Regions from separate parts of the [Clostridium] saccharolyticum WM1 genome, predicted to be linked through region 3. Evidence: riboswitches for the same ligand, from Rfam matches in the RefSeq annotation. Region 3 holds a riboswitch; each other region holds the start of a gene.
The links. Region 3 has a riboswitch for cyclic di-GMP ahead of CLOSA_RS17690 (RNA polymerase sigma24 factor). Riboswitches for the same ligand answer to the same signal wherever they lie in the genome.
Positions count from the first base shown of each region.

Region 1 (2,266 bases), 2.3 Mb from region 3:
ATTGGGATATCACCTTCGTAATGAACCTTTTGATCATAGCGCAAGTCATTCAGATATTTCTTATAAAAGCTGTAACAGTCCATATGATAGCAGGCAGTATTCACAAAAACCTGGGCATCTGCCGTCCAGCCAAGTCGCTCATCCCGTTGGGGACAGTCCGTTGGTATATCAATAAAATTTCCCCTCTGTCCCCATAAGGAATTTTGCATCAACCGGTTTAATTTTACATGATCCGTACTTACCTGCAAGGTTTGTTGAAGGTCAGAATACAAAACCACTCCGGTAAAATCCTTTGGGTCAATCTTGCTTATACCAGAAACCTTTACATAACGAAAACCATAGAATGTAAAGAATGGCTCCACTTCTTTTATACACCCATCTGATGTATAGTTATATTCCGCCTTTGCCGACCTGTAATTGCCATTATAAAAGCATTCCTGCTGCAGTACTTCCCCATATTGAAGATGTATTTGCCCGCCTCTTTCTTCACGGCAGATGAATTTACAAAAACCCACCATATTCTGCCCAAAATCAAGAATCTGCTCTCCTTTGGGAGAGACAAAAATTGACGGATGTATTTTCAGGAACCAACCTGTATGTTACCTCCTGTTTTATACAAGATGTCCGAACCGATGGATTTTTGCTATCGTCCCTGGTTTCCCCATTATAGATCGAAGCATCCAAAATAACTGAATCTGACGCTTTCCAAGTCTCATCTGTTTGAATAACACATCTGCTTCCGTTTCACGTACATGATCCGGCATAATATGGCCTTCTAAGATTTGGACCCCCTTATAATTACATAGTTGCTTCAAGACTTCTCTCAAATCTTCCTTGTATTGATTATAAATTACTTTTCGTCTATACTTAGGTGTGAAGACGATATGATATTTGCACATCCATTTCGTGTGTGCCAGTTCATTGGCTTTCTTCGCCATTGAAATCACCTTTCCTTTCTCTAATAGTGGCTTGGACACCTCTATTATAATCGGAAAGGTGATTTTTTGTATAACTTACTGACTCGCACCCGCATAGCGGGTGGTTTATTATTTCACATGGATTCATTTCTCTTAAAGAGAAACTCACCCATGTTCAACAGGCTAAAGCCCATAAGCAAAAAAATCAGCACGTGTACGTACTCGGCTGTCTTTATCTCCACCTCAAAAAACAGATGTTGGAATGAAGCATACAGATAACCTCTTATCTAAGTAATATGCAAAAACTGGTATCTTCCTTGTTTGAAAGACGTTACAAAACACAAAAACCTGCCTTCAAATGAGGACAAACGCCTAATAAATTATTCTGACAACTGGGCAAACATAGTACAAGAAACGCCTTAGACCTTCGGCTTTGCGTCCCTTTTTTAACAGGTTTTCCTTTGACTTATTTTTAATAGTAACTATTTATTTATAATGGCTACTTCTGTTCTAAATGGATCAGGTAATAATAATACGCATTGAACTCTGTAAAACTTGTTTAAAATTACATGCATTTGTTTCATTCTTAAATAAATGCATTTATAGCAAAAGGATACTTTTGTTAATTTCTGTAACTGCGCAAATTATAACAAGTACAATAGATAACAACAATTAGTAATATCATTTAATGTGCAAAATACACATAATTTACAATACTGGGGAATATTATAGAGGAAACAAAACTGCCTTGATATATCTGTTATATTAACAATATATTTTAATTGTTTTTTTCTGCAATTTTCTTTGAGTAAGCATTTCTCTTTCACGTCACATCACTAAACCTGAAACAGGCTTAAAAAAAGCAGACCACTCTCCTGGTGGAGTGAACTGCTTTTAAGTACTGTGAACCTAACTTTTAAAATATAGCATCTATAAGACAAAAATTGCTTCCATGTTCATATAGCTGTACTTGGTTGTATTAAAATTAACCATTCGTTAACTATCTAATAAATAGTTTAAAATTAATAGATACAATCGTTAAGAGGGCGATAATAACCTTGAGGAAATCCGCAGACAGGACAAATCTCAGGAGCACAAAGACCTGACATAATGTTTCCACATTGTATACAGGTCCACAAAATTTCGTTTGGTTTACAGTAAACCTGATTTAATATAATGTTATTATACATCTGTTGAAATACTAATTCATGATTAAAATTTATGTTTGCAATTCCAGCCATTAATGAGACAATTTCATTGTAACCTTCTTGCCGAGCTACCTGAATAGCATTTTGATACTCAATACTAGCCAAATTGTTTTCAGCTTTCGCTGATTCAATCAAAGTTTC
Region 1 is NC_014376.1:1,527,027-1,529,292, reverse strand. It holds gene CLOSA_RS07285 (family 78 glycoside hydrolase catalytic domain) at 1-566, opposite strand, end outside; gene CLOSA_RS23670 (hypothetical protein) at 532-726, opposite strand; partial or broken gene tnpA (IS200/IS605 family transposase) at 750-938, opposite strand; cyclic di-GMP riboswitch class I at 1,302-1,387, opposite strand; gene CLOSA_RS07275 (rubrerythrin family protein) at 1,940-2,266, opposite strand, start outside.
Region 1: it holds a riboswitch for cyclic di-GMP, as region 3 does, so the genes downstream of both, tnpA (IS200/IS605 family transposase) here and CLOSA_RS17690 (RNA polymerase sigma24 factor) in region 3, are expected to answer to the same signal.

Region 2 (2,266 bases), 400 kb from region 3:
TAAAACGGGACTGGATAAAAGTTCAAAACTGGCAGGTGCTCTTGATTATTCCATTCATCAGGAACAGTTTTTAAGAGTATTTCTTGAAGATCCGAAAATACCTCTTGATAACAATGATGCAGAAAGAAGTATCCGTTCATTCTGTGTTGGTAAACACAGCTGGCACATCATCGATTCGAAGAACGGTGCAGAGGCTAGCGCTGCCTTATATAGCATTGCTGAAACAGCAAAAGCGAATGGTCTTAAGCCGTATGAGTACTTCTCTTATCTGCTTGAGCAGTTAATGCATTATCCAAGAAATAATGTTCCGGATGATGAACTGGTAAAACTAATGCCGTGGTCAGAGGAATTGCCAGATCGTTGTAGAAAACTAAAAACACGGTAAATATACCGCCGCCCCAATCGGGCGGCGAACTTGTTGGCCGGGACTGGTTATTTACCATTTACTATTAGTGTTACCCTTTTTTAGGACACGGCGATATCAGGGAGGTATCACCGTGCCTATTTTTTATTATCATGCGCGCCTTTAACGGTTACTGCAAACGGGCGTTGAAGAACGAAGCAGCCAACGCCCATAGGGATACGAAGAGTCAGCAAGATACGCGAAGTGACTTTTTCTGACCTGTCCTCAGAAGATAAATCAGCTTTACACCTATGCGCTAAAAAACTAAATTTCTATTAGTTTCTTCAGCTTAGATAAAATTTTTGAAAGCCTGCGACTAACCGTAGATTGGTTGAGTCCAATGCTTTGAGCAATCTGTGACTCGCTTTTCTCATTGAAGAATATTTCGTCAATGAGAGAGCGTTCATCCTCCGGCAAGATGTCAAGAGCAGCCCACAGTGACTCCAGCTGCTCCTGATGTATGAGCTTGTCCACTATGTCCGGCTGAACACGGACTATGAGGTAATCAATGTTAACACCATCCTCATGGAACCGCTCCAGCGACAGCTCATTCTGGCGAATCAGCTTGTTCTGATAGCGCTCCGCTTCACGCTCTTTATGATAGGCACGGTAGACGGCTTCGCTGACCTCCACACGCTGCCTTTTTACAATAATGGTATATTTTTTATTCACTGACATATGTTTGTCCTCCTAATTTTCAAAATTTTGTTGAAAACGAAGGACAAGAAGGCGGTGATCTACAACGAGGAATATCTCCTAAAAACGCAAAAAGAGCGCACCAGCGGACATAGTCGTCCGTTGATACACTCTTGTAGATATGTTCGTATTTAACACGTTCTGTTAGTTCGTGTTTGTGACCGCTCTGCGCCCATGCGCAGCATAGCCTTTTTTTGACAAGTTACCGATTATAGCTGTATGTAGGAGATAGATGTCCGCTTCATCACGCCCGACCGCTGCTGAGCAGTGGTCGCCTTAAGTTCAAGGCATATTGAATACACATAGAAAACCCTCCAAACTGGTGAGCTTGGAGGGTTACGATATGCTTATTCAGGCATTAAGATAGACCCGCCAAACTCACGTTTTTTTTGTTGGCGGGTAGCGCCTTTCATTTATTATGAAAAAAACCTGCCGCAAAAGGGCAGGTTTCATACGCAATCCTTTACGGCAGCCAGACTGTCATAATGCTCTCGCACTTTAGACCCTCGGCTTTGCGTCCTTACCTTTCGGCAAGTTTGCCCTTTGTCGGAATTCTATTTTCAAAACCATAATCAGAGTTGTCATTGGAATATTGAAATACCACTTCAATGATCTGCTGCCTGTCATATCCAAGTGCTTTCATTGCATGCAGGAACTGCTTGGTTGTATACTGAACCAGTTCCTGACGCCGGTACATGATTTTTTCCTGATCCTTAATCACCGAGTAACCTTTTCCTGTTTCCTTCCCCACCAAACCTTCATGAACCAAAGAAATCATGGCGCGCTGTACGGTATTTGTGTTGACCTGTGCTTCGGACGCTATTTTTCTAAACGAAGGAATTGGCATACCCGGTGCCAATTCACCGGATAAAATCAATTTTTGAAAGTGATTATGTAATTGAAGATAGATGGGAATTTTACTGTCGAAATTCATTATGCTGCCCATCCTCTTCCAGCTTCATTTGACCGGTATTCAGATTTATAACCTGATCAGTAAGTCCGCGCATACGCTCTGCGGAGGACGCGGTTAGAAGCACGGCTATGTATGCGTTAACCTCAATGAGCATTCTCTTTATGATTTTTTGATCATACGCTGAAGCATCTGTAAACATATCCTCCAGAACCAATAAATCAGGAGCTTTCAGGATTTCTCGTATCACCAGCAGT
Region 2 is NC_014376.1:3,402,231-3,404,496, reverse strand. It holds gene tnpC (IS66 family transposase) at 1-385, shown strand, start outside; gene CLOSA_RS15830 (sigma-70 family RNA polymerase sigma factor) at 668-1,081, opposite strand; cyclic di-GMP riboswitch class I at 1,564-1,650, opposite strand; gene CLOSA_RS22710 (GntR family transcriptional regulator) at 1,620-2,033, opposite strand; gene CLOSA_RS15820 (P-loop NTPase family protein) at 2,017-2,266, opposite strand, start outside.
Region 2: it holds a riboswitch for cyclic di-GMP, as region 3 does, so the genes downstream of both, CLOSA_RS15830 (sigma-70 family RNA polymerase sigma factor) here and CLOSA_RS17690 (RNA polymerase sigma24 factor) in region 3, are expected to answer to the same signal.

Region 3 (2,266 bases):
TATACAAAGAACAGCTTCACGGATGTAAAAGCAGACAGTGCCTATCGTCCGTATATTGAGTGGGCGTACAGTAAGGGCATCATTCAGGGCATCGGCAACAGCCAGTTTGCTCCGGACAGGGCGATTACCCGTGAGGAAATCGCAGTAATATTTACAAACTATGCAAAGGCAACCGGCTATACGCTGCCAATCACCCGTGAAGCGAGCGTCTACGCTGATGCTTCCAGTATTGGAAGTGCATACAAAGACGCTGTAAAAGCCATGCAGCAGGCAGGAATTATGATGGGCGGCAGTGACAATAAGTTCAATCCAAAGGGAAATGCCACCCGTGCCGAGGTTTCCTCCATGTTAGGCCGTTATATCAAGCTGACCATCAACCCTGCCACAGCGCAGGGCTGGGCGCAAAACGATGCCGGACAGTACCTGTACTACAAGGATGGCAAAGCTCTAACCGGCACACAGACCATCGACGGTGTGAAGTATTTCTTCAATACCGATGGTACGCTGAAAACCGGCTGGGTCAAGGACGGCGATAACTGGCGTTTTTATTCCGGTAAGACAATGTTAGTCGGCTTTTGGGATCTTGGTGCAAACGGAAACAATAAGACCTATTACTTTACTAAGGACGGTCTGATGATATCCGGTAAGTGGCTTGAGATTGACGGCAAATGGTACTACTTCTACACTGATGGCTCCCTTGCCAGAAGCACCAAAATCGACGGCTATGAGGTGGACAAAAATGGAGTGAGAAAGACAAAGTAACCGATATTTCTAAGAAACAGAATTGAATTAAGGGCAAACCCATCAAAAGATGGGGACGCAAAGCCGAGGGTCTAAGGCGCACATTGTGCTATGATAGTCTGGCTGCAAAAAAACTGCAAAGAGCCTGCTCTCTATCATAAGGGCAGGCTCTTGTCATAAGCAGTTTTAGCTGAATTATTTGAAGTACAGACCTCTTTCGCTGTGCGCCATAGCGAAAGGGGTAACCACATGAGCATTCCAAACTTCCATCCTTTTCGGGGGTGGAAATAGAGACGGCGCACGACAAATTCATATAGGTAAATATAAAAAGACAGCATTTTGCTTTTACAGGCAGAGTGCTGTCTTTTTGTATTTGACAAAGTTCCTTTTGATACGACATTTTTCGGCTTTTCACTGCCGTGGTCCTCCCTCCGATTTGTTTCGCATTTTAGCAAAACAGATCGGAGGAAAGGAATATGAAGAATTATAAAGAGAGTGATTATGCACTGAATAAGTTCAGTGAGGGCATTGTGTACCGCTTTGCCGACCGTATTGTGGAAATTACATTGGAGGATTACCTTGCGGAGAATCCCGGCAAAACAGCAGAGGACTTTATGGAACTAAAAGCCCTGTCGGACGAAATCTATCATCAGCAGGTCATAGACGAAAATCGGACAAGCCGTTTGGATGTCAGTATCAATGGCTTAGAGGATACGGAGGCGCTTGCTACGGCTTCTCTTGATGTAGAGCTGATACATAAAAAAGATACTGAAAAGGCCATAGAAGCCGCCAGACAGCTTCTTGACAGCGGTGGATTAACAGAAGTTCAGCGGCGGCGGTTCCTGTTACATTTCTTTCAAGGATTATCCTATCGGCAAATTGCAAGCTGCGAAGGAGTGCATTTTACTTCTGTACATGAAAGTATAAAAGCAGCTACGGCAAAGTTGCAAAGGTTTTTTGACATTGGGTAACCTAAACGGTAAACAGCGAATAATTATTGTCTGTTGATACATGTTGCCCACTTCACCACGGTTTAAAAATGTCCTTATGATACCGTGGTGAAAGTCGAGGGGTTAAGGTCATTAGGAGGCTATGGTAGTCTAACTACAAAAATCACAAGAGCCTGATCTCAAAATAGTGAGCAGGTTCTTGCTGCCTTTTACAAATATCTCTGATATCAGGCAGAGCTTTTGCTATGAACGATGGCCAAAAAGCACAATGTGAGGACTTAATAGATAAAACAATCTCCTATGCAGTAGCCTGAAAAATAAACCAGCCATCCTTAACCGAAAACTGAAATACACCGCCATGCTTTTCCACGATATGAGCTATGCTTTTTGTGCCAAAGCCATGCCCCTGCTCTTGTGATATTGGAAGCCCTTGGTGAAATATCGGCTCTATCTGATAACTATTGTGTAGATCAATGCACAGCTTATTATTTTTGGAATACATACGCAGCCGGATGATGCGTTTGTTGCTGTCAGGTATCTGTTCACAGGCATGGATAGCATTTTCCATGGCGTTT
Region 3 is NC_014376.1:3,797,985-3,800,250, reverse strand. It holds gene CLOSA_RS17695 (S-layer homology domain-containing protein) at 1-762, shown strand, start outside; cyclic di-GMP riboswitch class I at 785-872, shown strand; gene CLOSA_RS17690 (RNA polymerase sigma24 factor) at 1,218-1,712, shown strand; gene CLOSA_RS17685 (sensor histidine kinase) at 1,990-2,266, opposite strand, start outside.